Regions from separate parts of the Phytobacter diazotrophicus genome, predicted to be linked through region 1. Evidence: predicted binding sites of a transcription regulator. Region 1 holds the regulator's gene; the other holds the start of a gene.
What was found. Region 1 encodes ArgR, which controls arginine synthesis, uptake and breakdown. Its sites were predicted from a motif close to ANTGAATAAAAATACANT; they were not measured.
Positions count from the first base shown of each region.

Region 2: a site for ArgR is predicted at 2,105-2,122, ahead of argC (N-acetyl-gamma-glutamyl-phosphate reductase). Genes of this name have one in related genera too.

Region 1 is NZ_CM125428.1:561,556-577,515, reverse strand. It holds gene ACS0RQ_RS02820 (MFS transporter) at 1-1,056, opposite strand, end outside; gene ACS0RQ_RS02815 (sugar phosphate isomerase/epimerase family protein) at 1,114-1,947, opposite strand; gene ACS0RQ_RS02810 (Gfo/Idh/MocA family protein) at 1,957-3,108, opposite strand; gene ACS0RQ_RS02805 (3-ketoacyl-ACP reductase) at 3,124-3,912, opposite strand; gene ACS0RQ_RS02800 (TetR/AcrR family transcriptional regulator) at 4,078-4,728, shown strand; gene sspB (ClpXP protease specificity-enhancing factor) at 4,761-5,255, opposite strand; gene sspA (stringent starvation protein SspA) at 5,260-5,898, opposite strand; gene rpsI (30S ribosomal protein S9) at 6,212-6,604, opposite strand; gene rplM (50S ribosomal protein L13) at 6,620-7,048, opposite strand; gene zapE (cell division protein ZapE) at 7,335-8,459, opposite strand; gene zapG (Z-ring associated protein ZapG) at 8,649-9,047, shown strand; gene degQ (serine endoprotease DegQ) at 9,218-10,588, shown strand; gene degS (outer membrane-stress sensor serine endopeptidase DegS) at 10,679-11,746, shown strand; gene mdh (malate dehydrogenase) at 11,834-12,772, opposite strand; gene argR (transcriptional regulator ArgR) at 13,177-13,647, shown strand; gene yhcN (peroxide/acid stress response protein YhcN) at 14,009-14,272, shown strand; gene yhcN (peroxide/acid stress response protein YhcN) at 14,368-14,631, shown strand; gene ACS0RQ_RS02735 (barstar family protein) at 14,693-14,959, opposite strand; gene ACS0RQ_RS02730 (NAD-dependent succinate-semialdehyde dehydrogenase) at 15,005-15,960, opposite strand, start outside.
Region 2 is NZ_CM125428.1:5,497,278-5,513,237, forward strand. It holds gene argH (argininosuccinate lyase) at 1-125, opposite strand, end outside; gene argB (acetylglutamate kinase) at 201-977, opposite strand; gene argC (N-acetyl-gamma-glutamyl-phosphate reductase) at 993-1,997, opposite strand; gene argE (acetylornithine deacetylase) at 2,170-3,321, shown strand; gene ppc (phosphoenolpyruvate carboxylase) at 3,594-6,245, shown strand; gene ACS0RQ_RS26610 (helix-turn-helix transcriptional regulator) at 6,341-7,201, shown strand; gene ACS0RQ_RS26615 (PTS fructose-like transporter subunit IIB) at 7,188-7,544, opposite strand; gene ACS0RQ_RS26620 ([formate-C-acetyltransferase]-activating enzyme) at 7,546-8,424, opposite strand; gene ACS0RQ_RS26625 (formate C-acetyltransferase) at 8,390-10,687, opposite strand; gene ACS0RQ_RS26630 (PTS fructose-like transporter subunit IIB) at 10,751-11,071, opposite strand; gene ACS0RQ_RS26635 (PTS fructose transporter subunit EIIC) at 11,086-12,165, opposite strand; gene ptsP (phosphoenolpyruvate--protein phosphotransferase) at 12,473-14,974, shown strand; gene fsa (fructose-6-phosphate aldolase) at 14,986-15,648, shown strand; gene gldA (bifunctional L-1,2-propanediol dehydrogenase/glycerol dehydrogenase) at 15,700-15,960, shown strand, end outside.

The DNA.
Region 1 (15,960 bases):
CCCACCGGCCGTCATGCCGACATTCATCACAAAGCCAATGGCGGAGCCGCGAAGTTGTGGTGGTACCAGTTCGGCGGTAAATGAGAGGACCAGTGGTGTGATGGGATAACCGAGCAGCCCCAGGAACAACACCAGAATCACCACGGCGAAGACCGGCAGTTGCAGCACCATCGCGGCCATCAGCAGGCTGCTGGCGAGCGTGATGCCAATCAACACCGCACGCTTACGCGAGAAGTTGCCACGGTCACATAAACGCCCAAGCAGGAAGCCCCCCAGCGCCCCGGTCAGCCCCAGCAGGCTGGCAATGGTTCCTGCGGTACTGATTGGCAGTTGTTTTACATTCATCAGGAAGGTCGGTGCCCACAGCAACACAATCCACCAGCCGCTCAGCAGCAGGAAGTAATAGAACGCCATCAGCATGACGGACTGGTTACGAAACAGTTGTTTTAATGGCACTTTTTCTTTTGTCGTAGCGACAACCACTTTTTTCGGCTCGTTTTTCACCATGAAGGCGTACGCCAGCGCTACCAGCAGACCCAGCGCCCCGGCTACATAGAATACGACGCGCCAGCCGTACACCGGGCCGAGCATTGCGCCGAGCCAGGTACCGAAGAAGCCACCAATCGGATAACCCATCCAGTAAAGGGACATCACCGTCGTGCGCTGTTTCTCGGTGGTAACGTTGGCCACTTCCAGCGATGCGGCGGGCCAGAAGACACCCTCGCCGATACCGGTCATCACGCGGTAAAAGATCAGCGACGTCAGGCTACCCGCCACCCCCGTCAGGATCGTCGCGAGCGAGAACATAACTAAACCAAGAATGAGCACCGGTTTGCCGCTGAGTTTGTCGGCGATAATCCCGGAGATAAATAAGAAACCAATAAAGCCATAGAAGAATGAACTCATCAGGATCCCGGACTGCGCTCTACCGAGCCCAAAATCCGTCGCGATAAGTCCAATGGCGGAGGAGACAGTCATACGGTCGACGGAGTACATCATGTAGCCAAGGCCACACAGCACCGACACCAGTATCATCTTTTTTGTATCTGTATTCATAATTCCCTCGACTAACCTGGTAAGACTGACGAGACATCAGATACAGCCAAAATCTGATTAACAATGCGTTAAATGACGCGCTTTGCAGGTAGCGAGCACCGTATCCGGGTCACGTTGCCACCAGTCGTGTTCGGAGAAAATCTCCACTTCATGCGCCCCCTGATACCCCAGCGCCTCCACCGCCTGACGGGCCGCGCGAATGTCGATCACCCCATCCCCCATCATGCCGCGATCGAGCAGCAGATGCTGTGTCGGCACCAGCCAGTCGCAGATGTGAAAACCCAGGATACGTTTCCGTCCGGCGCGTTCGATCTGCTGGAAAAACTTTGGATCCCACCAGGTGTGGTAGAGATCGACAGCCATTCCTAACCCATCATCACCGAGCTCATCACACAGATCGTTGGCCTGCTCAAGGGTGTTTATGCAGGCGCGGTCCGCGGCATACATCGGGTGTAGCGGCTCAATCGCCAGCGGCATTCCCACCTTGCGCGAATACTCCAGCAGGCGGCCCAGACCATCCCGCACCTGGCTACGCGCGCCGGCAATATCTTTCGAATCACCCGGCAGGCCGCCCACCACCAGCACCAGACAGGCGGCATTCACTGCCAGTGCTTCATCTACCGCCCGGCGGTTATCGTCATCCGCCGCACGGCGTGCCGCCTCATCGATGCCGGGAAACATCCCGCCGCGGCAATAACCGCTGACGGTCAGTTCGTTACTGCGGATCATCTGCGCGGTACGTTCTAACCCCAGCGCCTGAACCTGATCGCGCCACGGCGAGATGCCGCGAATGTCATGACGGGCGCAGCCGTCGATGATCTTATCCAGCGTCCACTGCTTACGCACGGTGGCGGTATTCATCGATAAACGACGTGGATCGGGCTGTTGCATACGGCCTCCTTAGCGCACCAGTGACGGAACATCGACCCAGCGGCGTTCTTTCCAGCTTTGCAGCGCCAGTTCAACCAGTTGCACCCCTTTTGCCCCTTCCAGCAGGTTCCAGCGGAAGTCGATTTCACCGTGAACATGGCGCAGGAAGAGCTCCCATTGCACTTTGAAGGCGTTGTCATAGGTGGTGGTATTGGGTACTGGCGCCCAGTCTTCGAAGAAGTCATGTGTCTGGCGAACATCCGGGTTCCAGACAGGTTTCGGGGTGTTCACACGTGATTGCGTGAGACAGTCGGTCAGGCCTGCGACCGCAGAACCGTTCACGCCATCGACCTGGAAAGTCACCAGGTCATCGCGGCGCACCCGGACACACCAGGAGCTGTTGATTTGCACAATTGTGCCATTGTGCAGTTCAAATGTGGCGTAGGCGGCGTCATCAGCGGTGGCTTTGTAGGCGTTCCCCTGCTCATCAAAACGTTCCGGAATATGGGTCGCGCCCAGGCAGCTGATGCTTTTGATTTCGCCAAACAGGTTGTCGACGACATAACGCCAGTGGCAGATCATATCGAGGATAATGCCGCCGCCATCTTCCTGACGGTAGTTCCATGACGGGCGCTGGGTCGGCTGCAAATCACCTTCAAACACCCAGTAACCAAACTCGCCGCGAACCGACAGCACCTGACCGAAGAAGCCCGCCTGATTGAGCATTTGCAGTTTACGCAGCCCCGGCAGCCAAAGTTTGTCCTGTACCACACCGTGGCAAACGCCCTGCTGCTCTGCATAGTGATATAACTCGACGGCTTCTGACAGGCTGACCGCTACCGGTTTCTCGCAGTAAATATGCTTACCGGCGGCAATGGCTTTTTTCAGTAGACCGGGGCGCGCCTGCGTCGTGGCGGCATCAAAGAAGATAGTATCGTTTGGGTTGGCCAGCGCCGCATCCAGATCCGTGCCCCAACGGCTGATACCGGTTTGTTTCGCCAGTGCGGCAATTTTTTCTTCATTACGACCAATCAGGATCGGGTCCGGCATGAGTCTGTCGCCGTTTGCCAGCTCAACGCCGCCCTGTTCACGAATTGCCACGATGGAGCGGATCAGATGCTGATTTTTGCCCATCCGCCCGGTTACGCCATGCATGATGATGCCAACGGAAATTGTCGCCATTGCTGTGCCTCGCGATTAAAAGTGGGATTTGTTCAGGCCGCCGTCGACATCAATAATTTGACCGACAGTGAAAGGTAAGTTGCCGTTTGCCAGCGCATCGACGACTACGGCAATGTCCGTCGGCTGGCCCCAGCGTTTCATCGGCACCAGACCGCCGCCGATCAACTGGTCGTACTTCGGTTTCACACCGCTGGTCATGTCAGTTTCGATGATACCAGGGCGAATTTCATAAACACCGATGCCTTCTTCCGCCAGGCGCAGCGCAAAGAGTTGCGTCACCATGCTGGCGGCTGCTTTCGATACGCAATATTCCCCGCGAGAAATCGATAAGCTGTGGGCGCTACAGGAAGTGATGTTGATAATAGAGCGGTGCTGATTATTGAGCTCACCCTGCGAAAGCATGGCGCGCGCCGCTTTTTGGCAAAAGAAGAACATTGCCCTGGTGTTGACGTCCTGACAGTACTGGTAATTCTCCGGCGTGACCTCAAGCAGATCGCCACGCTGCTTTGCCGCCGTCCCGGCGTTGTTGACAAGGCAGTCCAGTCGCCCCCAGCGTTGCAAAACGGTGTCCAGCATCCCTTGCTGAAGAATTAAATCTGAAACATCACCCGGTAACGCCAGAGCTTCGATGCCAAATTGTTCTAATTCCGCTACCATGGCTTGTTGTCGGGCGCGACCTTCTTCGTTATCGCGTCCGTTGATTGCGACGTGAAACCCGGCTCTGGCAAGCGCCAACGCGCACGCTTTACCAATTCCCCGTGTCGAGCCTGTCACTAATGCTACCGGACGTTGCGAATGGATCATGAGCATACTCCCTGATGAGTGCCAAACATTTCAACTAAACAGTTGAAACTGTAAAAGCAGTATAGAAAGAGAGAAAAATTAAATTCATGATCGACTTCTCAAAATCAACCAACTGGTTGATTTATTTAAAACTACAATTAAAACAATAAATTGAATGGAGGATCTATGAAAGGGGAAGCCAGAACAAAGCGCAGGCATGATCCAGATCTCACAAAAAGCCTGATCCTTGATGCAGCCAAAAAGGAGTTCGCTGAAAAGGGTTTTGACGGGGCGAGGATTGATCAGATCGCCGCGACGGCAAACGTGAACAAGCAGCTGATTTACTATTACTTCGATAACAAAGATACGCTGTTTACCCATGTTTTGCAGGCCGCGTACCAGGATATTCGTACCAAAGAGGCCGCACTGGAACTCGATCATCTGCCTGCCCGCGACGCGGTACTTGAACTGATGGATTTCACCTGGCACTACTACCTTGAGAACCCGGAATTTATCCAGTTACTCAACAGTGAAAACCAGCTCAAGGCGCGTCACCTTAAGGAAGTGGATACGATTGTCCCCATCAACAGTAGCTGGCTTTCGATAACCCAGCGCATTCTTGAACGCGGTCAGCAGGATGGGACGATCCGCCCAGGTATTGATGCGATGCAGCTAAACATCACAATGTCGGCTTTGGGGTTTTTCTATCTGATTAACCAGTCGACGCTGTCGATCATCTATCAGCAGGATCTTAAGCGTCCGGAAGCGCTGGCAACAAGGCGGAAGGTAATGCGCGAAACGATCGCATGTTGGCTGGCGCCGGGGTTGCTGCCGTAAAAAAAGCAGGGTCGATTGACCCTGCCTTTGTGTTACTTCACGACACGCAGCGATGGACGCCCGCCGCGTGGTGGGGGATCATCATCCGGATCGTTATCGTCCGCATGATCGGGTTTGTCGCCATCGATAACCGACATCACCGTCTCGCCATCCGGCAGAGAGGTTTCGTCATCATTCACCGTGACCACGTCTTCATCGTATGCCGTTTCAGGTTCGAACATCGTACCCGCGCCGTTCTCACGTGCGTAGATAGCAAGAACAGCAGCAAGCGGCACAGCAACCTGACGCGGGACGCCACCAAAGCGCGCGTTAAAACGCACTTCATCATTCGCCAGTTCAAGGTTACCCACGGCTCGCGGCGCAATGTTCAACACGATCTGCCCGTCGCGCGCATACTCCATGGGCACGCGCACACCCGGCAACGTTACGTCGACGACCAGATGCGGGGTGAGCTGGTTATCGAGCAACCACTCATAAAAAGCCCGCAACAGGTAAGGACGGCGCGGTGTCAGTTGCGACAAGTCCATTCGATTAACCCCGGCCCAGGCGCATTTCGCGCTCGGCTTCTGTCAGAGACGCGAGGAATGAATCGCGTTCGAAAACACGTGTCATGTAGCCTTTCAGCTCCTTAGAGCCTGCGCCGCTGAGTTCAATACCCAGAATCGGCAAACGCCACAACAACGGCGCGAGGTAGCAATCCACCAGGCTGAATTCATCACTCAGGAAGTACGGCTTCTGGCCGAACACCGGAGCAATCTGCATCAGTTCTTCACGCAGTTGACGGCGGGCGTTATCGGCCTGCGCGCCACTGCTGGACATGATCACTTCCATCAGCGAGTACCAGTCTTTCTCAATGCGATGCATGTAAAGACGGCTTTCACCACGCGCAACCGGATAAACCGGCATCAGCGGCGGATGAGGGAAACGCTCATCCAGGTATTCCATGATAATGCGTGATTCCCACAGAGTGAGTTCACGATCGACAAGAGTCGGTACGCTTTGATTCGGGTTGAGGTCAATCAGATCCTGAGGAGGATTATCCTTTTCCACGTGCTCAATTTCGAAGCTGACACCTTTTTCTGCCAGCACGATACGGACCTGATGGCTATAGATGTCAACAGGACCAGAAAACAGCGTCATTACCGAACGTTTGTTGGCAGCGACAGCCATGAAAACCTCCAGGTATATTCAGTATTTTTACTGCTACCAGTCTTACTTTGACCGGCGAGATGTTGGTAACCCACCCACGCGCACAGTCACTCTCGTTTAAACATCAAACAAAAAATGAACAATCCCAGGCATTTGGGCAGAAAATTGGATGATAGTTTACCAGATTTTGCGGGCTTTGTGGTGAGGGGATTCTGGAAATGCTGAAAAAGAAGAGAGAATCAACTCATTACTGTGGATAACGTGATTTTTATCCATAAAAAAACCCGGTAGAAACCGGGTTTTTCGCCAATCGTTCTGCTTTCGCAGAAAGCAATTAACGTTTGGAGTACTGCGGACGGCGACGTGCTTTACGCAGGCCGACTTTCTTACGTTCAACCTGACGAGCGTCACGAGTGACGAAGCCAGCTTTACGCAGTTCAGAACGCAGGGACTCGTCGTACTCCATCAGAGCGCGGGTGATACCGTGACGGATCGCACCAGCCTGACCAGAGATACCACCACCTTTAACAGTGATGTACAGATCGAGTTTCTCAACCATGTCGACCAGTTCCAGCGGCTGACGAACTACCATGCGGGCAGTTTCACGACCGAAGTACTGTTCCAGAGAACGCTGGTTGATTACGATTTTACCGTTGCCCGGTTTGATGAACACGCGAGCAGCAGAGCTTTTGCGGCGACCAGTGCCGTAGTATTGATTTTCAGCCATTGCCTATAATCCCGATTAGATGTCAAGAACTTGCGGTTGCTGTGCCGCGTGGTTGTGCTCGTTGCCAGCGTAAACTTTCAGTTTACGGTACATAGCACGACCCAGCGGGCCTTTTGGCAGCATGCCTTTAACCGCGATTTCAATCACACGCTCAGGACGGCGGGCAATCATCTCTTCAAAGGTCGCTTCTTTGATACCACCGATGTGGCCAGTGTGGTGGTAGTACATTTTGTCTTCGCGCTTGTTGCCGGTTACAGCAACTTTTTCTGCGTTCAGAACGATGATGTAGTCACCAGTATCAACGTGCGGAGTGTATTCCGCTTTATGCTTACCGCGCAGGCGACGTGCCAGTTCAGTAGCCAGACGGCCCAGAGTTTTACCTGTCGCGTCAACAACATACCAGTCGCGTTGTACGGTTTCTGGTTTAGCTGTAAAAGTTTTCATTAAAAGCTTACCCAAATAATAAGTTACACGTTGGTGAACACCCAAACGTTTAGTCAGTTGAGGTTCACACGACATTGTCCAGCAAACCTACCCCTTCGAATAGCCTATGCCGGCGCAGAGAAAGTTTTGGGAAAAAAACCTTCTTGTAACGTGGGGTCGCAGGATTATAGAGAAGTCGGGGTCAAAGATCGACCCCTATTTGTGATTTGAAGAGGGTTTTTCGGTGTTGGGGTTGTACGGTCTGATGCCCTCACCCCCAGCCCTTTGCCCACAGAGAACCGGGCAGTTATGGCATATGTTGCCGCTTGAGGTACTCCTCGCTCTGCATCTCCTGCAGACGAGACAGACAGCGCTGGAACTCGAACTTCAGTCGCTCGCCCTGATAAATCTCGTACAGCGGAACAGCCGCGCTCACCACCAGCTTCACATGCCGTTCGTAGAATTCATCCACCAGTGCGATAAAACGTCGCGCCTCACTCTCCATTAATGGTGTCATGACCGGGACATCAAATAGCATGACGGTGTGATACAGACGAGAGAGGGCAATATAGTCGTGCTGACTGCGGGCATCCACACACAGCGTGGCGAACGATACCGCCAGCGTCTGATTTTCCACCCCCAGCGTCGCCAGCGGACGGTGATTGACCTCTAATACTGGAGAATGAGTCCGTTTTGCCCCTGCCAGCGCTTGCCAGAGTTTATCCATCTGCTGCTGCGTCTGTTCATTTAATGGCGAAAGCCACAGGTGGGCCTGGGTCAATGTACGCAGACGATAATCCACACCCGCATCGACATTCATCACATCGCAGTACTGTTTGATGGCATCAATGGCCGGTAAAAAACGCGCCCGTTGCAACCCGTTACGATAAAGTTCGTCTGGCGGAATATTCGAAGTGGCGACCAGCGTAATTCCTCTGGCGAAGAGTGCCTTCATTAGCCCGCCGAGCAACATGGCGTCGGTGATATCCGATACGAAAAACTCATCAAAACAGAGTACATCGGTTTCGGCTTTGAAATGGTCGGCGACAATCTCCAGCGGATCGCTATGCCCCTGTAGTTGCGTTAATTCCTCATGCACACGCAGCATAAAACGGTGGAAATGCAGACGCTGTTTCCGTTCCCCTGGCAGGCTTTGAAAAAAGAGGTCCATTAACCAGGTTTTACCGCGCCCAACGCCCCCCCACATATAAAGGCCGCGTACGGGGGTAAGCGTCGTGGGCTCACGCTTACCTAACAATTTGCCAAATTTCGCCATCAGGCCACCGCTTTGCGGGGCGGAATGTTCTTTGGTCACAATTTGCTGGTAAATGAGATCAAGACGGCTAACAGCTTCTTTTTGCACATCATCCGGCTGATGGCTACCCTCGTTGAGGGCATTGAGGTAACGCGATGTCGGGGTAAGGCTCTGCATGGTGTTATCGTTATTCCTTGAAAATCGATCCTGCCCACAGGGTTGGCGAAAAAAAGGTCGTTCTACCCTACGCGATGCCGCGTCGGGATTCCACTTCTGCGCGAATAGCGGTTATAGTGGCATAATCAGGCGCAGGCAAGGAGCTTGCAGCTATTACCCTACGGAACCATAAGACAATGGGAGAAGTACATGACCTGGGAATACGCGCTAATTGGGTTAGTCGTCGGCGTCATCATTGGTGCTGTGGCCATGCGTTTTGGAAACCGGAAATTACGCCAGCAACAGGCAATGCAGTACGAGCTGGAAAAAAATAAAGCAGAACTTGAAGAGTACCGTGAAGAGCTGGTCAATCACTTCGCTCGCAGCGCAGAACTCCTCGACAATATGGCGCATGATTACCGCCAGCTTTATCAGCACATGGCAAAAAGTTCCAGCAGCTTACTGCCGGAAATGTCTGCTGAGGAAAACCCATTCCGTAACCGTCTGGCGGAGTCCGAAGCGGGCAACGATCAGGCACCGGTACAGATTCCTCGTGACTATTCCGAAGGTGCCTCCGGCTTGCTGCGCGGCAACGCAAACCGCAAATAATCACTTTATTACCGCATTTTTAACGGGCGCACAGGTTGCGCCCGTCTTGTCTTTATAATCACAGCTATCATTTAGTCATTAACCTCATTGTTATCCGATTGAAATTTCAATAACATCAAACTGTTTTGCATCGTTTTCCCTTTCACTTCAGGTTACGAGAGCCAGCATCAATGAAGAAACAAACCCAGCTGTTGAGTGCGTTAGCGTTAAGTGTCGGGTTATCTCTCTCGGCACCCATCCAGACTATGGCAGCGATGCCATCGCAGGTTCCAGGCCAGGGAGCGCTTCCCAGCCTCGCGCCAGTGCTGGAGAAAGTTTTACCTGCCGTGGTGAGCGTGCAGGTGGAAGGAACGGCGGTACAAGGACAGAAAGTCCCTGATGAACTGAAAAAATATTTTGGCGATGAGTTGCCCGAACAGCAGCAGGCTCAGCCTTTTGAAGGGTTGGGTTCCGGGGTCATCATTGATGCAGCAAAAGGTTACGTGTTGACGAACAACCACGTCATTAACCAGGCGCAAAAAATCAATGTCCAGCTCAACGATGGTCGCGAGTTCGAGGCCAAACTGATTGGCGGCGACGATCAAAGCGACATTGCGCTGTTGCAGCTACAAAACCCCAGCAACCTCACGCAAATCGCGATCGCCGATTCCGATAAGTTAAGAGTGGGTGACTTTGTCGTTGCCGTGGGGAACCCGTTCGGGCTGGGGCAAACAGCGACATCCGGGATTGTTTCTGCTCTGGGCCGAAGCGGACTTAATCTCGAAGGGCTGGAAAACTTTATCCAGACCGATGCCTCGATTAACCGCGGTAACTCCGGCGGCGCATTGCTGAACCTGAACGGTGAGCTTATTGGCATCAACACAGCAATCCTTGCGCCGAGCGGCGGCAGCGTCGGTATCGGTTTTGCGATTCCGAGTAATATGGCACAGACACTGTCTCGCCAGTTGATTCAGTTCGGCGAAATCAAACGCGGCCTGCTGGGTATTAAAGGGACCGAGATGAGTGCTGATATCGCCAAAGCCTTCAACCTGAATGTGCAGCGTGGCGCCTTTGTCAGCGAAGTATTACCGAACTCCGGCTCAGCGAAAGCAGGCATTAAATCTGGCGACGTGATTGTCAGCCTTAATGACAAGCCGCTGAACAGCTTTGCCGAACTGCGTTCACGCATTGCAACGACGGAACCGGGCGCAAAAGTGAAGTTAGGCATCCTGCGTGACGGCAAACCGCAGGATATTGAAGTCACACTGGATAAGAGCACTTCGTCTTCTGCCAGCGCTGAACTGATCTCCCCGGCGCTGCAGGGCGCCTCGTTGAGTGATGGTCAACTCAAAGACGGTACGAAAGGTATCAATATTGAGAACGTCGAAAAAGGCAGTGCGGCTGCTCAGGCAGGCCTGCATAAAGACGATGTCATTATTGGCATTAACCGTACGCAGGTGCAGTCCATTGCCGAGCTGCGTAAGGTTCTTGAAACCAAACCATCGGTAATTGCTCTGCAAATCATCCGCGGCAATGAAACACTCTATTTATTGCTACGTTAAGCAAATGCGATCCCGGACATCACCGCTGCATGTGATGTCCGGAAAACTCGTGCTATGCTGCTGCGACTCCCTAATGACGACGCCTGCATCATGTTTTTGAAGCTCTTACGCTCGGTTGCAATTGGTTTAATGGTTGGTGGCATTATCCTCGCCGCCCTGCCTTCGCTACGCCAGCATAACCCGCTAACCGCAACGCAATTTGACAGTACCGATGAAACGCCCGCCAGTTACAACCCGGCGGTTCGCCGCGCCGCGCCCGCGGTAGTCTATGTCTATAACCGTAGTATGAATACGTCATCCCATAATCGTCTGGAAATTCGTACCCTGGGTTCCGGTGTAATTATGGATCAGCGTGGTTATATCGTTACGAATAAACATGTTATCAACGATGCGGACCAGATCATCGTTGCCTTGCAGGATGGCCGCGTTTTTGAGGCGCTTCTCGTGGGGTCGGACTCCCTTACCGACCTGGCGGTACTGAAAATTAACGCCACTGGCGGCCTGCCGGTGATTCCGATCAATCCGCGTCGTGTACCGCACATTGGTGATGTGGTATTGGCGATTGGTAACCCCTATAACCTGGGGCAAACCATTACTCAGGGGATCATCAGTGCCACCGGGCGTATTGGCCTGAACCCAACAGGTCGCCAGAATTTCCTGCAAACGGATGCCTCCATCAACCACGGCAACTCCGGCGGCGCGCTGGTGAACTCGCTGGGTGAGTTAATGGGTATCAATACTCTCTCTTTCGACAAGAGCAACGATGGCGAGACACCGGAAGGTATTGGTTTCGCTATCCCCTTCCAGCTCGCGACGAAAATCATGGATAAGTTGATTCGCGATGGTCGGGTGATCCGTGGCTATATCGGTATCGGCGGAAGAGAAATCGCCCCCATGCATACCCAGAACGGCGGTATCGATCAAATTCAGGGAATCGTGGTTAATGAAGTCTCGCCAGATGGTCCGGCAGCCCGGGCAGGCATTCAGGTGAATGATGTTATTGTCAGCGTAAATGGTAAGCCCGCGGTCTCGGCACTGGAAACCATGGACCAGGTCGCGGAAATTCGTCCCGGGTCAGAAATACCGGTTGAAGTGATGCGTGATGACAAGAAACTAAAACTGCAGGTCACAATCCAGGAATATCCAGCGACCAACTAAAAGCGATAAAAAAACCGGAGCCTAATGAACTCCGGTTTTTTTTGCGCGTCTCTGGAGGCAAACGGCGTACCAGATGGCGGCGGCTATTTACTTGTTAACAAAATCTTCGCCGAGCTGAATATCTTTTTTCAGGGTTTCCAGCATCCCTTCCAGCGCCTGCTGTTCAAAGGCGCTTAATTTGCCAATCGACTGGCGTTCTTCAATACCATTTTTACCTAACAGCAGCGGCTGAGAGAAGAAGCGGGCATACTGGCCATCGCCTTCAACATAGGCACATTCGACAACGCCTTTTTCGCCTTGCAACGCACGCACCAGCGACAGGCCAAAGCGCGCGGCTGCCTGGCCCATAGAGAGTGTTGCAGACCCGCCACCCGCTTTTGCTTCGACCACCTCAGTGCCCGCGTTCTGAATACGTTTTGTCAGATCGGCAATTTCCTGCTCAGAGAAGCTGACACCCGGAATTTGCGACAGCAGCGGCAGAATGGTGACGCCTGAATGTCCGCCCACGACTGGCACTTCAACCTCGCCCGGCTGCTTACCTTTCAGCTCAGCCACAAAGGTATTGGAGCGAATGATATCCAGCGTTGTCACGCCGAACAGTTTGTTTTTGTCATACACACCAGCTTTTTTCAGCACCTCTGCGGCAATCGCCACCGTAGTGTTAACCGGGTTAGTGATCACGCCAATACAGGCTTTGGGGCAGGTTTTGGCAATTTGCGCGACCAGGTTTTTCACAATACCGGCATTCACATTAAAAAGATCGGAACGATCCATACCCGGTTTACGCGCGACGCCCGCGGAAATCAGCACCACATCCGCACCGTGCAGAGCAGGCGTTGCGTCTTCTCCAGAAAAACCTTTAATTTTCACAGCGGTAGGAATATGGCTGAGGTCAACAGCAACCCCAGGGGTTACAGGAGCAATATCATAGAGCGAGAGTTCTGAACCTGAAGGCAGTTGAGTTTTAAGTAGTAGAGCTAACGCCTGGCCGATGCCACCAGCTGCGCCGAGGACTGCAACTTTCATCATAAACTCCTTATTATGGTTAGCTAAATATTTTGTTACTCCATTGCGGCGACCTTAATTCACCCTGATAATTATGGCAACGAACCAGCCAAAATTCTGCGGCATGGCACGCTTTTAAAATATTATAATGGGCTTTCACGACCGTCGGACCGGCAAACCAAGCAACTAAGATTGAGAGTTTACAATATAGCGCTGATATCCATCTAAACAATATCATTTCAGTAACATTTATTTTACTTTTGCTTGAATTTGCGACACATGACACAGTAGGTTCCATAACGTAATTTGATAAAATTTACGTGAACTATAAGAAAATTTGAGTTATTTCCACAGTAGATTATTTGCATAAAAATTCATCCATGTGCATAATAATGTAGTTTTCACGGCCTTAATACGGGTGACTTATGCGAAGCTCGGCAAAACAAGAAGAATTAGTTAAAGCGTTTAAAGCGCTACTTAAAGAAGAGAAATTTAGTTCTCAGGGAGAGATTGTTCTGGCGTTACAAGAACAGGGCTTTGACAATATCAATCAGTCTAAAGTCTCCCGCATGTTGACTAAATTCGGCGCGGTGCGTACGCGCAACGCCAAAATGGAGATGGTGTACTGTTTGCCTGTCGAAATGGGTGTTCCAACCACCTCCAGCCCGCTCAAAAATCTGGTGCTTGATATCGATTACAACGACGCCGTTGTTGTTATTCATACCAGCCCAGGCGCTGCACAACTGATTGCGCGCTTACTGGACTCGCTGGGCAAAGCGGAAGGTATTCTGGGTACTATTGCCGGTGACGATACTATTTTCACTACCCCGGCAAGCGGCTTTACGGTCAAAGAACTTTACGAAGCCATCCTCGTACTCTTCGAACAAGAGCTTTAATTCCTTCCCCCGGTTTCGTGCCGGGGAAGTGCCTCTCTTAGAGTCACATCTCTTTCTGGCCCCCCTTCCTTTAACACAATGTGCGAATTTCCGTCGCATTTCATTCACGCAATGAATGTTTTCGCACAAAAAATCAAAATAACGCATCTCATTGATTTTAATTATTAAAAAATAAATCCCCGCTCAAAATCATCCGTTTTTTATGCCTTTTTGACTATAAAAAAAGGTTTCTTTACCACTTACTTACAATAGCAATAATTAGCTCAGTATTAATTTTACACGTTATTAGTGTATACTTGATTTTGTGATGAGGGTCACGAAACAAAGCCCTCAGGAATTAAGATTCGACGAGGTAAGCATTATGAAAATCAAATCAACTCTAGCAACACTCAGCATCCTTTCTGTTCTGTCCTTTGGCGCATTTGCAGCAAGCTCTATCGATGCTGGCCAGGCGCAGAATCGCCAATCATTAGGTACCGTCTCTGTCGGTGGCATTGCATCATCCCCGATGGATATGCGTGCAGAACTGAACAAAAAAGCTGAAGAACAGGGTGCGTCTTCTTATCGCATCATCGAAGCACGTACCGGCGATAGCTGGCATGCCACTGCTGAACTGTATAAATAATTAACCGACAACCCTATGTCATCATCACTCAGCGGCACCAGGCATAAAAATAGCAGTATAAACCTTCTCGCCGTTGAGTATTGAGGAGAAAGACAATGAAACGTAACGCAATCATCGCAGCCCTTGGTTTAGCTTCACTGATCTCTTTTGGTGCCAGCGCAGCCACTCAACTGTCCGATAACCAAACACAAAACATGCAGGCCATTGGGACCATTTCTGTTTCCCAGACCGCAAGTTCTCCAATGAGCATCCGTGACGAATTATCTGCCAAAGCGGACGCGGCAGGCGCGAAAGCCTACCACGTGACCGAACTCCAGGAAGGTGATACCTGGCACGCAACGGCGGAACTCTACAAATAAACCCTCGTCGTCTACTCCGACGACTTGCCCCCGCCTGTCGGGGGCTTTTTTTTGTGCTGCATTAGCGCACGTTAAAACGCAACTGCCCTTCCAGCTCTTCCTCCGCTTCATCAAACAGCAGAATGAGCGCGCCGAAACGCCGCCGCAGTGTTTCGCTAAGATGAATGAACTCAATTTCAACCGGCAACGACAACTTTTCCGTCACTACTATCCATAATGAATCCAGATCGGTAATGCTTGCCCCATCGAGAGCAAACCGGCGGGAAAACTCGTGATAGAACTTACTTTGCGTGTCGATCTCAGCAAAATCGAAGATATAGGTATTCATTGTCCGCCATCCAGCCCTGTCGGGCGGCTTACGCCACCCGTTTCACTATAATCCCCCGAGATGCAGGGTTTTGACTTCCATAAACTCTTCCAGCCCCAGAACGGAGCCTTCCCGTCCCAGGCCGGACTCTTTTACACCGCCAAATGGGCCCAGCTCAGTGGATACCGCGCATTCATTGATACCAATCATCCCACTTTCAATCGCCTGGGAGACGCGGAACACGCGGGATAAGTTTTGAGTGTAGAAATAGGCTGCAAGACCAAACGGCGTTGCGTTAGCGCGCTGGATAACTTCATCCTCAGTCGTAAAGCGAAAACAGGCGGCGACCGGGCCAAACGTCTCTTCGTTCGCCAGCTTCATGCCATCGCTGCAATCCCCCAGGACGGTGGGTTGCCAGAAATTTCCCCCCAACGCGTGCGCTTTACCCCCAGCCAGAACTTTCGCCCCTTTTGCGACGGCGTCTTCCACGTGTTCACGCACTTTACCCACCGCCGAAGATTCAATAAGCGGGCCGACCACCACACCGTCGTCAAGACCATTCCCGACTTTAAGGGCATTGACCGCCTCTGCCAGTTTCTGCGTGAAGGTGTCATACACCGACTCATGAATATAGAAACGGTTTACGCTCACACAAACTTGCCCGGCATTACGGAATTTATTGGCAATCGCCCCTTTTACCGCCGCATCAATATCTGCGTCTTCAAAGACAATGTAAGGCGCGTTGCCCCCGAGCTCCATGGAGACTTTCTTCATGGTTTCAGCCGCGTTACGCACCAATGTTTTACCGACTGCGGTAGATCCGGTAAAGGAAATTTTGCGTACATCATGGCTCGCCATGATCGCATCGCTAATTTCCGATGTATTCCCGGCAACCGCATTTAGCACACCGTCCGGCACGCCCGCTTTTTTCGCCAGCGCCAGCAGCGCAAAGGCACTGAGCGGCGTGTTATTGGCGGGTTTAATCACGCCCGTACACCCTGCGGCTAACGCGGGTCCCAGCT
Region 2 (15,960 bases), 730 kb from region 1:
TTGGACCAGGCCACAGAGCCAACGATATCCTGCTCCGCCAGGCGATAGTCAAAGCGCAAAGAGTCGTTGAACTGTTTGAACCGTTGATCTGCTGCCTGAGTAAAACGCCCACCCCAAAGTGCCATAACATGCTTCCTTAAATTCGTTTAGTGTTGCCTGTCTCTCACCCTCTCCTCTCAGGAGAGGGTTCAGGGAAAATTTTAAGCCAGAATACGTGTGCCGATCGGTGTACCGTTAAACAACGCCGGTAGCTGATCCGCATGCCGCCAGGAGGCGATATCCACCGGGCGATTCAGCGTACGCGCAGCATCCAGCGCCGCATTCACTTTCACAATCATGCCATCGGTGATGATGCCCTGGGCGATTAACTGCTCCGCTTTCGCCGCCGTCATCTCGGCAATACGCTGGCCTTTACCATCCAGAATACCGCTCACATCAGAGAGCAGAATCAGGTCTGCGCCCAGCGTTGCCGCCAGTGCCGTCGCCGCCTGATCTGCGTTGACGTTCATCAGTTCGCCTTCATCCGTCACGCCGATAGAGCTGATCACCGGCAGGAAACCACCGTCCAACAGCGTGTTAATCAGTTTCGGTGAACCCGGTTGCGCCAGGCCGACATGGCCCAGATCTTCATCCAGTTTCGTCACTTTCACGCTGTCACCATCGCCAAGATACAGGCCGACAGAGGCAATCTGATGTTTCTTCGCCCAGGCCAGCAAGGTTTTGTTCGCCGTCCCAGCCAGTGCGCCAGTAATAATGTCGATTTGATCGGCCGGGGTCACGCGCAGACCATTTTTCTTTTTCACCGGCAGGTTGAGCTGTTTCATCAGCTCATCCACCACGCAGCCGCCGCCGTGGACAATCACCAGCGGGCGCTGGTGCGACTCGCGGTAATTCACCAGCGCGGTAAACAGACGCTCCAGCGCTTCTTCACTATCCAGCAGTACGCCGCCGAGTTTAATAATTAATGGATTCATCATCAGGCCTGCACTCAATTAGATAAGAGACTGGGTTTCAGCGTAGCCGAAACGAATATTGGCACACTGCACTGCTTGCGCAGCCGCGCCTTTTAATAAGTTATCTTCGGTGGCCACGACAATCAGGTGTTGGTCCTTCACGGCAAAACCAATATCACAGAACGGCAGGCCAACCACATTTTTCAGCGCCGGAACACCTTTATCGTACAGACGCACCAGCGGTTTATCGCCATAAGCCTGTTGGAAAATCTCCGCGATCTGCGCCTGTGTTACGCCAGGTTTCAGACGGCAGGTAATGGTTTCCAGAATGCCGCGCGGGAAATTACCCAGATGCGGGGTAAAAATAACCTCAGCACCCAGATGGGTAGTGATTTCCGGGTGATGACGATGATTGAACACGCCATACGGCTGCAGGCTGACTTCACAGAAACTGTTCGAGATAGCAGCTTTACGCCCTGCGCCACTCACGCCGCTGGTCGCATTAATGACCGGCCACTGGTTGAGATCCAGCACGCCCGCATCAATCAGCGGTTTAAGGGAGAGTTGCGCTGCCGTTGGGTAGCAGCCCGGCACGGCTATCAGATTCGCCTCTTTCAGCGCATCCGCACTCCACTCCGCCAGGCCATACACTGCCTGCGCAAGCAGGTCCGGATGCTGATGAGTGAAGCCATAGAATTTTTCATAGAACGCGGGATCGTTAACACGAAACGCACCAGACAGGTCGAAAACCACGCAGCCCGCTGCGAGGAATTGCGGCGCCAGGTCGTGGCTCACTTCATGCGCCGTCGCCAGAAACACGACATCCACACCTTGGGTGAACTCGCTGATATCCGACATCGGCTGCAACGGCAGGTCGACAATGCCTTTCAACTGCGGATGTAAATCAGAGACCCATTTTCCTGCATCATTACTTTGCGCTGAAACCGTCAAAGCGGTTATGTTCATATGAGGATGGCGATTTACATAGGTCACTAGCTCTGCGCCGGCGTAACCGCTGGCACCCACAATTAATGTGTTCAACATCGGGGCAGTCTACCTTCTTAGTACGTCATGTTTGCCAGGGAGTGATTCGGCATCAATCCCACGTCGCGCTGTAAAGGCGCCGAATGGGTTCCTTTACGCTCAGCATTAATGTATTTTTATTCACTATTAATGCATGAATATTGATACTATCACGAACTCAGGTATGTCAACAATGAAAATGAATTTGCCACCATTTATCGAGATTTACCGCGCCCTGATTGGCACTCCGTCTATCAGCGCAACGGAAGAAGCCCTTGATCAAAGCAATGCTTCTTTAATCAATCTGCTTGCTGGATGGTTTGGCGACCTCGGGTTCAAGGTTGAAGTGCAACCCGTCCCCGGCACACGCAACAAGTTTAATCTATTAGCCAGCATCGGTGAGGGTGCTGGCGGCCTTCTGTTGACCGGCCATACCGATACCGTTCCCTTTGATGATGGTCGCTGGACGCGCGATCCTTTCACCCTGACCGAGCATGATAATAAGCTCTACGGCCTGGGCACTGCCGACATGAAAGGCTTCTTCGCCTTCATTCTTGATGCGCTGCGTGATGTTGATGTGACGAAACTGAAAAAGCCGCTCTACATTCTGGCGACTGCCGATGAAGAGACCAGCATGGCAGGCGCGCGTTACTTTGCCGAAAATACACAGTTGCGACCGGATTGCGCCATCATCGGCGAGCCGACCTCACTGCAACCGGTCCGCGCGCATAAAGGCCATATCTCTAGCGCCATTCGCATACTGGGGCAATCGGGCCACTCAAGCGATCCCGCACGCGGGGTGAACGCCATTGAACTGATGCATGACGCCATCGGCCATATTCTGCAACTGCGCGACAATCTGAAAGAGCGTTTCCACTACGATGCGTTCACCGTGCCCTATCCGACACTGAACCTCGGCAGCATCCACGGCGGTGACTCCTCCAACCGTATTTGCGCCTGCTGTGAATTGCATATGGACATCCGCCCGCTTCCGGGTATGACTCTCGACGATCTGAACGGCCTGCTCAATGACGCGCTCGAACCAGTAAGCAGCCGCTGGCCAGGTCGCCTGACGGTTTCTGAACTTCATCCGCCGATCCCGGGTTATGAATGCCCGCAGGACCATCAACTGGTCGACGTGGTCGAAAAACTGTTGGGTGTAGAAACAGAAGTGGTGAACTACTGCACCGAAGCGCCGTTTATCCAGACGCTGTGCCCGACGTTGGTGTTGGGGCCAGGATCAATCAATCAGGCTCATCAGCCCGATGAATATCTTGAGACCCGCTTTATTAAACCCACCCGTGAGTTAATCACACAGGTGGTTCATCACTTCTGCTGGCATTGATATGTCACCACCTCACTCCGATTAACCACATTCGGAGTGAGGATAAAATAGAGTGACGTTGTTCACAATTCCATAAGCAACGCTTATTAGCTGGCAAGCGAATTAAATTTCGTAAATTCACGCCATTTATTCGTTTGCTGAACCGATTTCGCCGCAATTGACGTCGTGGGTTTTACGTGGCTTTATAAAAGGCGGTGTCTGATATCTATCCGTTTCACGTTGCAGGACGGTGGATATAACAAAATAAAATGAGATGGGGTGTCTGGGTTAACATGAACGAACAATATTCCGCTTTGCGTAGTAATGTCAGTATGCTCGGCAAGCTGCTGGGGGATACCATCAAGGATGCGTTGGGAGAGAACATTCTTGATAAGGTCGAAACAATCCGTAAGCTGTCCAAATCTTCACGTGCTGGTAATGAAGCGAGTCGTCAGGAGCTGCTCAATACGCTGCAAAACCTGTCCAATGATGAACTGTTGCCGGTTGCCCGCGCATTCAGCCAGTTTCTGAACCTTGCCAACACCGCTGAGCAATACCACAGCATTTCGCCAAAAGGCGAAGCTGCAAGCAACCCGGAAGTGATTGCTCGTACTCTGCGTAAACTGAAAGACCAACCCGATCTCAACGAAGCGACCATCAAGCAAGCCGTCGAATCGCTGTCGCTGGAGCTGGTGCTGACCGCCCACCCGACAGAGATCACCCGCCGTACGCTGATCCATAAAATGGTGGAAGTGAACAACTGCTTAAAGCAGTTGGATAATACCGATATCGCCGATTATGAGCGCCATCAACTGATGCGCCGTCTGCGCCAGCTTATTGCGCAGTCCTGGCATACCGATGAAATCCGTAAACACCGTCCCAGCCCGGTCGACGAAGCCAAATGGGGCTTTGCGGTGGTGGAAAACAGCCTGTGGGAAGGTGTGCCTAACTATCTTCGCGAGCTCAACGAACAGCTTGAAGAGAACCTGAATTACAAGTTACCGGTCGATTTCGTACCGGTACGCTTTACCTCCTGGATGGGCGGCGACCGCGACGGCAACCCGAACGTCACCGCAGACATTACCCGTCACGTCCTGTTGCTGAGCCGCTGGAAGGCGACCGACCTGTTCCTGAAAGATATTCAGTTGCTGATCTCTGAGCTCTCGATGGTCGAATGTACCGACGAGCTTCGCGAGCTGGCCGGTGCTGAAGGCGCGCAGGAACCGTATCGTTACCTGATGAAAAAACTGCGCGGCCAGTTGATGGCAACGCAGGCCTGGCTGGAAGCCCGCCTGAAAGGCCAACGACTGCCGAAACCAGAAGGTCTGCTGAGCCAGAACGAACAGCTATGGGAACCGCTATATGCCTGTTACAAATCGCTGCAGGCATGCGGCATGGGCATCATCGCTAATGGCGAACTTCTCGATACCCTGCGCCGCGTGAAATGTTTTGGCGTGCCGCTGGTGCGTATTGATGTACGTCAGGAGAGCACCCGCCACACCGAAGCGCTGGGCGAGCTGACCCGTTACCTGGGTATCGGCGATTATGAAAGCTGGTCCGAAGCCGATAAGCAGGCTTTCCTGATCCGCGAACTGAACTCCAAGCGTCCTCTGCTACCGCGTAACTGGGAGCCGAGCAATGAAACCCTCGAGGTTCTCCGGACCTGCAAAGCGATCGTTGATGCCCCGAAAGGATCGGTAGCCGCCTACGTGATCTCCATGGCGAAGACCCCATCCGACGTGCTGGGTGTTCACCTGCTGCTGAAAGAAGCCGGTATCGACTATGCCCTACCGGTTGCACCGCTGTTTGAAACCCTCGACGACCTGAACAATGCCAACGACGTGATGACCCAATTGCTGAACATTGACTGGTATCGCGGCTTTATTCAGGGCAAACAGATGGTCATGATTGGCTATTCCGACTCCGCAAAAGACGCGGGCGTGATGGCCGCATCCTGGGCGCAATATCAGGCACAGGACGCGCTTATCAAAACCTGCGAGAAAGCGGGCATTGAACTGACGCTGTTCCACGGCCGTGGCGGCTCGATTGGTCGTGGCGGTGCCCCGGCCCATGCGGCACTGCTTTCACAACCACCGGGAAGCCTGAAAGGTGGCCTGCGTGTGACCGAACAGGGTGAGATGATCCGCTTCAAATACGGTCTGCCGGAAGTGACCATCAGCAGCCTGTCGCTGTACACCAGCGCCATTCTGGAAGCCAACCTGCTGCCTCCGCCGGAGCCGAAAGAGTCCTGGTGTCACATCATGGACGAGCTGTCAGATATCTCCTGCGATCTGTATCGTGGCTACGTGCGTGAAAACAAAGACTTCGTGCCGTACTTCCGCTCTGCGACGCCAGAGCAGGAACTGGGCAAACTGCCTCTCGGTTCACGCCCGGCCAAGCGCCGTCCGACCGGCGGCGTAGAATCTCTGCGCGCCATTCCGTGGATTTTCGCCTGGACGCAAAACCGCCTGATGTTACCAGCCTGGCTGGGTGCGGGCGCGGCACTGCAAAAAGTGGTAGAAGACGGCAAACAGAGCGAGCTGGAAGCCATGTGTCGCGACTGGCCATTCTTCTCAACCCGTCTTGGTATGCTGGAGATGGTTTTCTCCAAAGCGGATCTGTGGCTGGCGGAATACTACGACCAGCGTCTGGTGAAACCAGAACTGTGGGCACTGGGCAGCGAGCTGCGTAAACTGCTCGAAGCCGATATCAACGTGGTTCTGGCGATCGCCAACGACTCCCATTTGATGGCCGACCTGCCGTGGATTGCTGAGTCTATTCAGCTTCGTAATATTTACACCGACCCGCTGAACGTGCTGCAGGCTGAGTTGCTGCACCGTTCCCGTAAAGCGGAAGAGGAAGGTAAAGAGCCGGATCGCCGCGTAGAGCAGGCGCTGATGGTCACCATCGCAGGCGTAGCGGCAGGTATGCGTAATACCGGCTAACCCTCACAGACAGGCGTAAAAGGTCACACATTGTGTGGCCTTTTTTTATGCCGCCAGTTAAGGTTGAGCGGTTCGCGCGCACGGAAAAGGAAACCATGAATTACGACGTCAGCCATCTGCTTACCCGCCTGATTAGCGGCCAGACACCTCTGCGGTACATCTGTTTTGCCACCGCCACTGGTCCTGCACCCGCCTCAGCGTTACAGGTGGATTTCCCGCGTCTGGAAATTGTGCTGGAAGGAACGCTGACAGATATGGGCATCAATGGAGAGACGTCATTGATGAGCGAACAGGATGTGCTTTACATCCCCGCTGGCGGCTGGAACGCCCCGCAATGGCAGAAACCTGTCACTATGCTGAGCGTACTATTCGGTAAGCAACAACTCGGTTTCAGCGTCACTCACTGGGATGGCGCTGAGTTGCATAACCTGGCCAAACAACACGTCGCGCGCCGGGGACCTCGTATTGGTTCATTCCTTCTGCAAACCTTGCACGAGATGCAAATGCAGCCGAAAGAACAGCAAACCGCTCGCCTTATCGTCGCCAGCCTGCTGAGCCACTGCGCCGATTTGCTGGGCAGTCAGATTCAAACGGCCTCGCGTAGCCAGGCACTTTTCGAAGCCATTCGCGACTATATCGACGAAAATTACGCCATGCCGTTAACCCGTGAGTCGGTGGCGCAGGCGTTTTATATCTCGCCGAATTACCTCTCGCACCTGTTTCAGAAAACGGGTGCCATCGGCTTTAACGAATACCTGAACCATACGCGGCTGGAACACGCCAAAACGCTATTGAAGGGTTACGATCTGAAGGTCAAAGAGGTGGCTCACACCTGTGGGTTTGTCGACAGCAACTACTTCTGCCGCCTGTTTCGCAAAAATACAGAGCGTTCTCCGTCAGAGTATCGTCGGCAGTATCACAGCCAGTTGACGGAAAAGAAGACTACTCCAGAATAAGATGGGTATGCTGCGGCGCTGAAAGAAGTTTACGCACCGCGCTCATCACCCGCTGAGGTTCCCGCAAAAAAGCGCTAATGCCCGACTGGACGTAGCGGCTTTGGGTAAATCGTTCCACGCCCGCCAGTTCAATATCGGTTATCAGCAATACCGCATCGGCGCGGCTGATATCCTCTTCCGTCAGGCGATTTTCAGTTCCCAGCGCCCCCTGGGTTTCAATCTTAATGCTCCACTTCTCCTGCTGGCAGAGCTTTTCCAGCCGTTCGGCAGCCATATAGGTATGCGCCACGCCGCTCACGCAAGCGGTCACTGCCACCAGATGTCGTACAGGTGCGACTGCCATGTTAACCCCCTGTGGTTACCTGAAATCCGGCACGTTCTGCTATTTCACGCAATGCCGCCACCTCTTGCGCCGACGGGGCAGGGACATCCTTCATCGACCACGGCTGCCCCAGCAGACGATATTTCGGTTCGCCGTACTGATGAAACGGTAGCAGGTGTACCTGCTTTATGCCTAATGATGTCAACAACATCAGCGCGCGCTGTAAGTTCTCTGCGCTGAGCGTAAAGCCCGGAATCAACGGCAGCCGAGGAATCACAGAGATCCCCTCACTAACTAATAGCCGTAAATTCTCCAGCACGCGCGGCAGATTCAAATTGAGCACCTCGCGCGCCTGAACGGCATCCATTATTTTGAGATCGAACAATACCTCATCGCACGCCTTTGCCAGCGGCAACAGGCGGCTGGCCGGGGCATCACCTGCGGTTTCAATGGCGCACTGAATCCCCAGCCGCCTCATGCGCTGTAAAAAACGGGTGGCGAAAGGCGCCTGCATCAGCACTTCACCGCCGGAGAGCGTCACCCCGCCGCCGGAGGTACGAAAGAAGATATCATCCTTCAGCACTTCGCGTTCCAACTCATCCAGCGTGATATCGCGGCCAATACGCTCAAACGCGCCAGAAGGACATTCGTCAGCATCGCGCAGACACGGCGCACAGTGCAGACATTTACTCTCCCGCCGCACCGTTTCAATACGTGGGGAGATAGCTTCAGGATTGGCGCACCACGGGCAGGTATGCGGGCAGCCTTTAAAAAAGACCACCGTGCGAATTCCCTGTCCGTCATTCAGTGAATAGCGCTGAATGTTGAAGATGCGCGCGACCTCATCGCCACGCGACTCCATCACCTCACAACTGATGCGCGGTGCGGCGAATGATGTCATCCTGAATCTCCTTCGACAGCTCGACAAAGAAGGCGCTGTAGCCCGCTACGCGCACCACCAGTCCGGCGAAATCCTGCGGACGCTGCTGCGCTTCGCGCAACGTTTCGGCATTCACCACGTTAAACTGGATGTGTTGCAGCTTGAGTTGGGTAAACGCGCGCAGGAAATCCGCCAGCTTGCGTAGGCCCGCCTCCCCTTCAAGGGTCGCAGGGGTAAACTTCACGTTCAGCAAGGTGCCGTTCGACAGCAGCGTATTATCCAGTTTACTTACCGATTTCAGTACCGCCGTCGGCCCCTGCATATCCTGGCCCAGCATCGGCGACAGACCGCCGTCCGCCAGTTGTTCCCCGGCGAAACGACCGTCCGGCGTCGCTCCCACCACCGACCCCAGCGGCACGTGCGCGGAGACGGTATAGGAACCCGGCGTAAATTGCCCGCCGCGCGGGTTCTGGTATTTCTCCACCTCTTTGCAGTAATGACGCAGCAATTCAGCGCTGATGTTATCCACATCATCAATATCGTTGCCGTATTTTTCGAAGCGGTTGATCAGCCTGGCGCGAATTTTCTCGCCTTCCGGGGTGGCGAAGTTGCCTTTTAATACCGACAGCAGTTCGTCAAAACTTAAGCGCTGCTGCTCAAACACTAACCCATTCAGCGCATGCAGGGAGTCGCTCAGGTTGGCGATGCCAATACCCTGCACGCCGGAGAAGTTATAGCGCGCGCCGCCATCGGTAATATCACGCCCCTTGTCCAGACAGTCGCTGATAAACGAAGAGAGCAGCGGCACCGGTGCCCAGTCGCGATGGCCGATATCGCAAATATTGCTGCCTTCCACCATCAGCGTGATGTAGTGGCTGATTTTGGCGCGAATATGCGCCAGCAGTTCTTCATACGTCAGCACGCTGTTGCCTTCGTTTTCGTAGAGGCTGATTTCCATCACTTTTAACAGGTTGAACATGGCGATATCGTGCAGGCCGTAGGTTCTGCCGGGAATCGACAGCTCCACGCAGCCCACCACAGCGTAATCACGCGCATCTTCCAGCGAAACGCCACGGTTCAGAAACGCGGGCACCACCACTTCATCATTAAAGATCTGCGGGATGCCGGTGCCGAAGCGAATCGTCTCCGCCGTCTTCATCAGGAAGGGGGTATCAATCAGCGCGTTGGTGCGCACGCCAAGGTTCGGCTGCGGCAACTGCACGCTCTGATACGCATCAAGGCAGAGGAACGAAAGCACGTTCACCGCGCTGCGTCCATTCTCCGTCAGCCCGCCTAGCAGCGCGGTATACCCTGTCGGGAATCCGGCGAAATAGCGTGCGCTGCTGGTGGAACGCAGCAGCACGATGTCATTACATTTCACCCACAGCGATTCAAGGATCTCTTTTAAGAATGCCGGGGCTTCGCCCTGAGTCAGCGAGGCCTGGTAAAACGGCAGCATATACTGGTCAAAACGTCCCAGCGAGAGCGAGCTGGCGTTGGATTCATATTGCAAAATGATATTCATGTACCAGAACAACTGGCACGCCTGCCAGAAGGTCTGCGGCCTGTGCTGCATGTTATGACGGGAGTTAGCGGCAATGGTCAGCAGCTCCTGACGGCGCTGCGCATCCGGGCAGCTTTCCGCCATCTTCTCCGCCAGCAGCGCGTAGCGCAGAATGTGCCGCTGCGACGCTTCAAGCAGTAACAGCGCGGCCTGATAAAAATGATTCTCCGGCTGCTGTTGGCAGTGCTGGCGCATCTGCGCCAGCAATTCGCCCAGCCCGTGGTTCAGCAGGCGTGGGTAATCAATAATGATATGCCCCTGCCCTTTATCCGTCTGGTTAACGCTAAAAATCTGGGTGCTGACGGCAGCCTTCACCTCATCGGTCATCTGCCCGTTGATGAAATCTTTCATCGACCGTTTTTCCCAGTACGGGAACAGCACGTCGCGATAGAGGCGTTTATCCTCTTCGCTGATGTCAAAGCGATCCTGCGGACGCGTCGGGAACTGATCCAGCTCTTTAAGCAGCCAGTAAGGATCCATTTCCGGCGACATAATACCCGCACGCGGCTTAACGGTACGGTTCCCGGCAATCAGCTCCTCATCACGAATCGAAATTTCAACATGCTCAAGGATGTACGCGGTCGCTTTAGCCCGACGCAGAATAACCGGCTCTCCCTCCGTCTGCTGGTGGCTGGCGGTGTAGAGCAGCGCGCGCTCAAGCGAAATTTCACGGTTGTTTTGAAACAGAGCGGCTTTGAGGCGTTGAATACGAGTGGTCATGAGGAACTCCTGTGGGTACGATTGCCGGATGGCGGCGTGAACGCCTTATCCGGCAAAATAACATTAAGCGGTTTGCGCCAGATGTGAAGCAATCTTGTTCATGATGGCGTCGGCACGTTTCACCGCATCGCTGATGTTGACGCGGACGATGGTTTTACCCGCAAAACGCTCCTCAAACTTGATGCCGATATCTTTCGTCAGAATCACCATATCGGCGTCCGCCACGTCCGCTGCGGTCAGTTCGTTCTCCAGACCAATCGAACCCTGAGTCTCAACCTTTACTTCCCAGCCTTTGGCTTTGGCTGCGCTTTCCAGCGCTTCGGCTGCCATATAGGTGTGCGCAACGCCAGAAGGACATGCGGTTACTGCAACAATCTTAGTCATGGCTCATTCCTCACTTAATTCATTTCAAAATCTAAATCCAGGTCGTCTTCTTTCTCGTCAACCTGAGACACTTTCTTCCGCGCCAGACTTTTCAGCACGTTCACGCAGATCGCTGTCACCACCGCGCCAACGGCAACGGCCGCAACATAACCCAGCTTGCCTTCCACAACCGGCAGAACAATTAAGCCGCCCCAACCGGCATAACACTGTGCGCCAAACAGCGCAGCCGTTACCGCGCCACAGGCAGAGCCAATCATAATGGAGGGGATCACGCGCAGCGGATCGGAGGCAGCGAAAGGAATCGCCCCTTCGGTCACCCCAACGCAGCCCATCACCAGCGCGGCTTTACCGGCTTCACGCTCTTCTGAAGAGAAATTTTTACGGCCAATCAGCGTCGCCAGCCCTAAACCCAGCGGTGGAACGCAGATACCCACAGCGGCGATTGCCACCACGGTGTAAACCCCTTGCGACACGCAAATCAGCATGAATGCATAGGCGACTTTGTTAACGGGCCCCCCCATATCAAAAGCCAGCATGAGTCCTAAAATAACGGCCAGTACCACAATGCTGCCCTGCTGCATCCCTTGCAGCCATGCGGTCAGGCTGGTGGTCAGCGCGCCGACCGGCTCACCCAGCCCCCACATCATGATGCCTGCGGTAATAAAGGTGCCGATGATAGGAATAACAAAGATGGGCATCACCGAGCGCAGCACCTTATGCACGGGGATCTTTTTCAGATAGTGCACCACAATGCCGCCGATAATCCCGGCGATCAGCGCGCCAAAGAACCCGGCGCCGAAGCTGTTGCCTACCCATGCGCCAATCGCACAAGGCGCCAGCGCAGAGCGCTCGGCAATCGAATAGCCGATATACGCGGCAAGGAAAGGCACCATTAACGTCAGCCCTGCGACGCCAATATCAAAAAGTTTCTTGAGATTAGGATCCGACGCGGCATCGGGTACAGCGCCTTTGCCATACAGCATCACGGAGACCGCCAGTAAAATACCGCCTGCCACCACAAAGGGGATCATATGCGAAACCCCGGTCATCAAGTGCTGACGGGTGTTTTTCAGGATCTGCACCAACTCTTTCATAAGTCGCTCCCGGGCCAGTGAAGGCCCATATCCATAACGTTGATGCGGGAAACAATAGGCAATCCGATAAGGTGCAGACAGTGGATAAAAAGGCCATTTACTGGATTTTTGTAATATCAGTACAAAAATGCGATCCGCCTCATAACTTAGTTAATCTCGGAATTTATATGACATGCATTGACTTGTGAGTTATCTCTCACTTTGAGGGTTACATTACATTTGTCCAGTTTTTGACAGATTTGTCGCGTGGCACCTTCAGTGGTTGGCCTTTTATCCTGTAGCAAGTAATCGTTATGGGAGAGAGGCTATGGCCCTGGTTGTGGAATTTACCTGTGAGCTGCCCAATGGCGTCCATGCACGTCCGGCAAGCCACGTTGAGACGCTTTGCAACACCTTTACCTCACAGATTGAGTGGCATAATCTGCGCACCGACCGGAAGGGTAATGCGAAGAGCGCGCTGGCACTCATTGGCACCGACACGCTGGCGGGCGACAGTTGTCAGTTACTGATTTCTGGGGCCGACGAACAGGCAGCCCATCAACGCCTGAGCCAGTGGCTACGTGATGAATTTCCGCACTGTGATGCGCCGCTGGCAGAGGTTAAAAGCAGTGAACTGGATCCCCTTCCGGCCTCACTAACAAACCTGAATCCGCAGATTTTCCGCGCCCGCAGCGTATGCACCGGCAGCGCCGGGGGCGTTCTGACGCGGCTCTCCTCACTGGATCTCGACGCGCTGGGTTCCCTGCCGCCCGCTAAAGATGCGGAAACAGAACAATCCGCGCTGGATAATGGTCTGACGCTATTAATCAAGAATATTGAGTTCCGCCTGCTCGACAGCGACGGTGCCACCAGCGCTATTCTGGAAGCTCACCGCTCGCTGGCGGGTGACGCTTCACTGCGTCAGCATCTGCTGGCAGGTGTTTCCCGCGGGTTAAGCTGCGCTCAGGCGATTGTCGAAAGCGGCAGCCACTTCTGCGAGGAATTCGCCCGTTCCAGCAGCAGCTATTTACAGGAGCGCGCGCTGGATGTTCGTGATGTCTGCTTCCAGCTCTTACAGCAAATCTATGGCGAGCAGCGCTTCCCGGCGCCGGGAAAACTCACCCAACCCGCGGTCTGTATGGCCGATGAACTCACGCCAAGCCAGTTTCTCGAACTGGACAAAACCTTTCTCAAAGGTCTGCTGTTAAAAAGCGGCGGCACCACCTCGCACACGGTTATTCTCGCCCGTTCATTCAACATTCCAACGCTGGTTGGCGTGGAAATTGAGGCGTTGTCACCATGGCTACAGCAGACGGTTTATATCGACGGCAACGCAGGCGCCATCGTCGTTGCCCCTGATGAACCCGTTGCTCGTTACTATCAGCAGGAGGCCCGCGTACAAGAAGCCCTGCGCGAGCAGCAGCGTATCTGGCTGACTCAGGAAGCGCGCACGGCTGACGGCATTCGCATGGAAGTTGCCGCCAATATCGCCCACTCCGTGGAAGCGCAGGCGGCCTTTGGCAATGGCGCGGAAGCCGTTGGCCTGTTCCGAACCGAAATGCTGTATATGGACCGCGCCTGCGCGCCGGATGAGAACGAGCTGTACAACATTTTTTGCCAGGCGCTGGAGTCCGCTCAGGGACGCAGCATTATTGTGCGCACCATGGATATCGGCGGCGATAAGCCCGTTGATTATCTGAATATTCCTGCCGAAGCCAACCCGTTCCTCGGTTATCGTGCTGTCCGTATTTATGAAGAGTACGCCACGCTGTTTACCACCCAGCTACGTTCGATCCTCCGTGCGTCAGCACACGGCAAGCTGAAAATTATGATTCCAATGATCTCCTCAATGGAAGAGATCCTGTGGGTCAAAGAGAAGCTGGCGGAGGCCAAACAGCAGCTACGTAATGAACACATTCCGTTTGATGAAAAGATCCCGCTCGGCATCATGCTGGAAGTGCCCTCGGTCATGTTCATTATCGATCAATGCTGCGAAGAGATTGATTTCTTTAGTATTGGCAGTAACGACCTGACGCAGTATTTGCTGGCGGTCGATCGCGACAACGCCAAAGTCACGCGTCATTACAACAGCCTGAATCCTGCTTTCCTGCGTGCGCTGGATTACGCGGTGCAGGCGGTACACCGTCAGGGCAAATGGATTGGCCTGTGCGGTGAACTTGGCGCGAAAGGGTCTGTGCTCCCGCTGCTGGTCGGTCTGGGACTGGACGAGATAAGCATGAGCGCGCCGTCAATTCCCGCAGCCAAAGCACGGATGGCGCAACTCGACAGCCGCGCCTGCCGCCAGTTACTGAACCAGGCAATGGCTTGTCGCACCTCGCTGGAGGTAGAGCATCTGCTGGCGCAGTTCCGCATGACCCAGCAAGACGCGCCGCTGGTTACCGCCCAATGCATCACCCTGAACAGCGACTGGCGCAGCAAAGAAGAGGTGATCAAAGGGATGACCGACAACCTGCTGCTGGCAAGCCGTTGTCGCTACCCGCGCAAGCTGGAAGCCGATCTGTGGGCGCGCGAGGCGGTTTTCTCCACTGGATTAGGCTTTAGCTTCGCTATTCCGCACAGCAAATCTGAACATATTGAGCAGTCCACCATCAGTGTGGCGCGCCTGAAAGCGCCGGTACGCTGGGGCGATGACGATGCGCAATTCATCATCATGCTGACACTCAACAAACACGCCGCTGGCGACCAGCATATGCGTATTTTCTCACGCCTGGCCCGCCGCATTATGCACGAAGAATTCCGCAACGCGCTGGTCAACGCCGCTTCTGCCGACGCTATCGCCAGCCTGCTGCAACACGAACTTGAACTTTAAGAGGACGTATCATGGAACTGTACCTGGACACCGCCAATGTGAAAGAAGTCGAACGTCTGGCGCGCATCTTCCCCATCGCGGGCGTGACCACTAACCCAAGCATTGTTGCTGCGGGTAAAGAATCCATCTGGGATGTGTTACCACGCCTGCAAAAGGCTATCGGGCCGCAAGGCATTCTGTTCGCCCAGACCATGAGCCGCGACGCGCAGGGGATGGTGGAAGAAGCCAGACGCCTCAGCAATACCGTACCCGGCGTTGTTGTCAAAATCCCGGTCACCTCCGAAGGCCTCGCCGCCATTAAGCTTCTGAAAAAAGAAGGCATTCCGACACTCGGCACTGCTGTTTACAGCGCGGCACAAGGGTTGCTTGCCGCCCTGGCTGGCGCGAAATATGTGGCGCCTTACGTCAACCGTGTCGACGCTCAGGGCGGAGACGGTATTCGCACCGTGCAAGAACTGCAAAGCCTGCTGGAACAACATGCCCCGGAAAGCAAAGTGCTGGCAGCCAGCTTCAAAACCCCTCGCCAGGCGCTCGATTGCCTGCTGGCAGGTTGCGAAGCTATCACGCTTCCCCTGGATGTAGCGCAACAAATGCTCGATACCCCTGCGGTAGAGTCAGCAATAGCGAAGTTTGAGCAGGACTGGAATAACGCATTTGGCAATCTCAACCTGTAACCGGGCGTCAGGGTCACGGTACGTGGCCCGCATCGCCAATGGAGGAAATATATGGACCGCATTATTCAATCCCCAGGTAAGTATATTCAGGGTGCAGACGTTATCACCCGTCTCGGTGAGTATCTCAAACCACTGGCAGCAAGCTGGCTGGTGGTGGGAGACAAATTTGTTTTAGGTTTTGCCCAGGAGGCGTTGCAAAAAAGCCTGGCCGATGCCGGACTGGCCTGCGAAGTGGTGCCTTTCGGCGGCGAATGTTCACAAAATGAGATAGACCGTCTGCGTGCTATCGCGGAAAGTGCACATTGCGGCGCC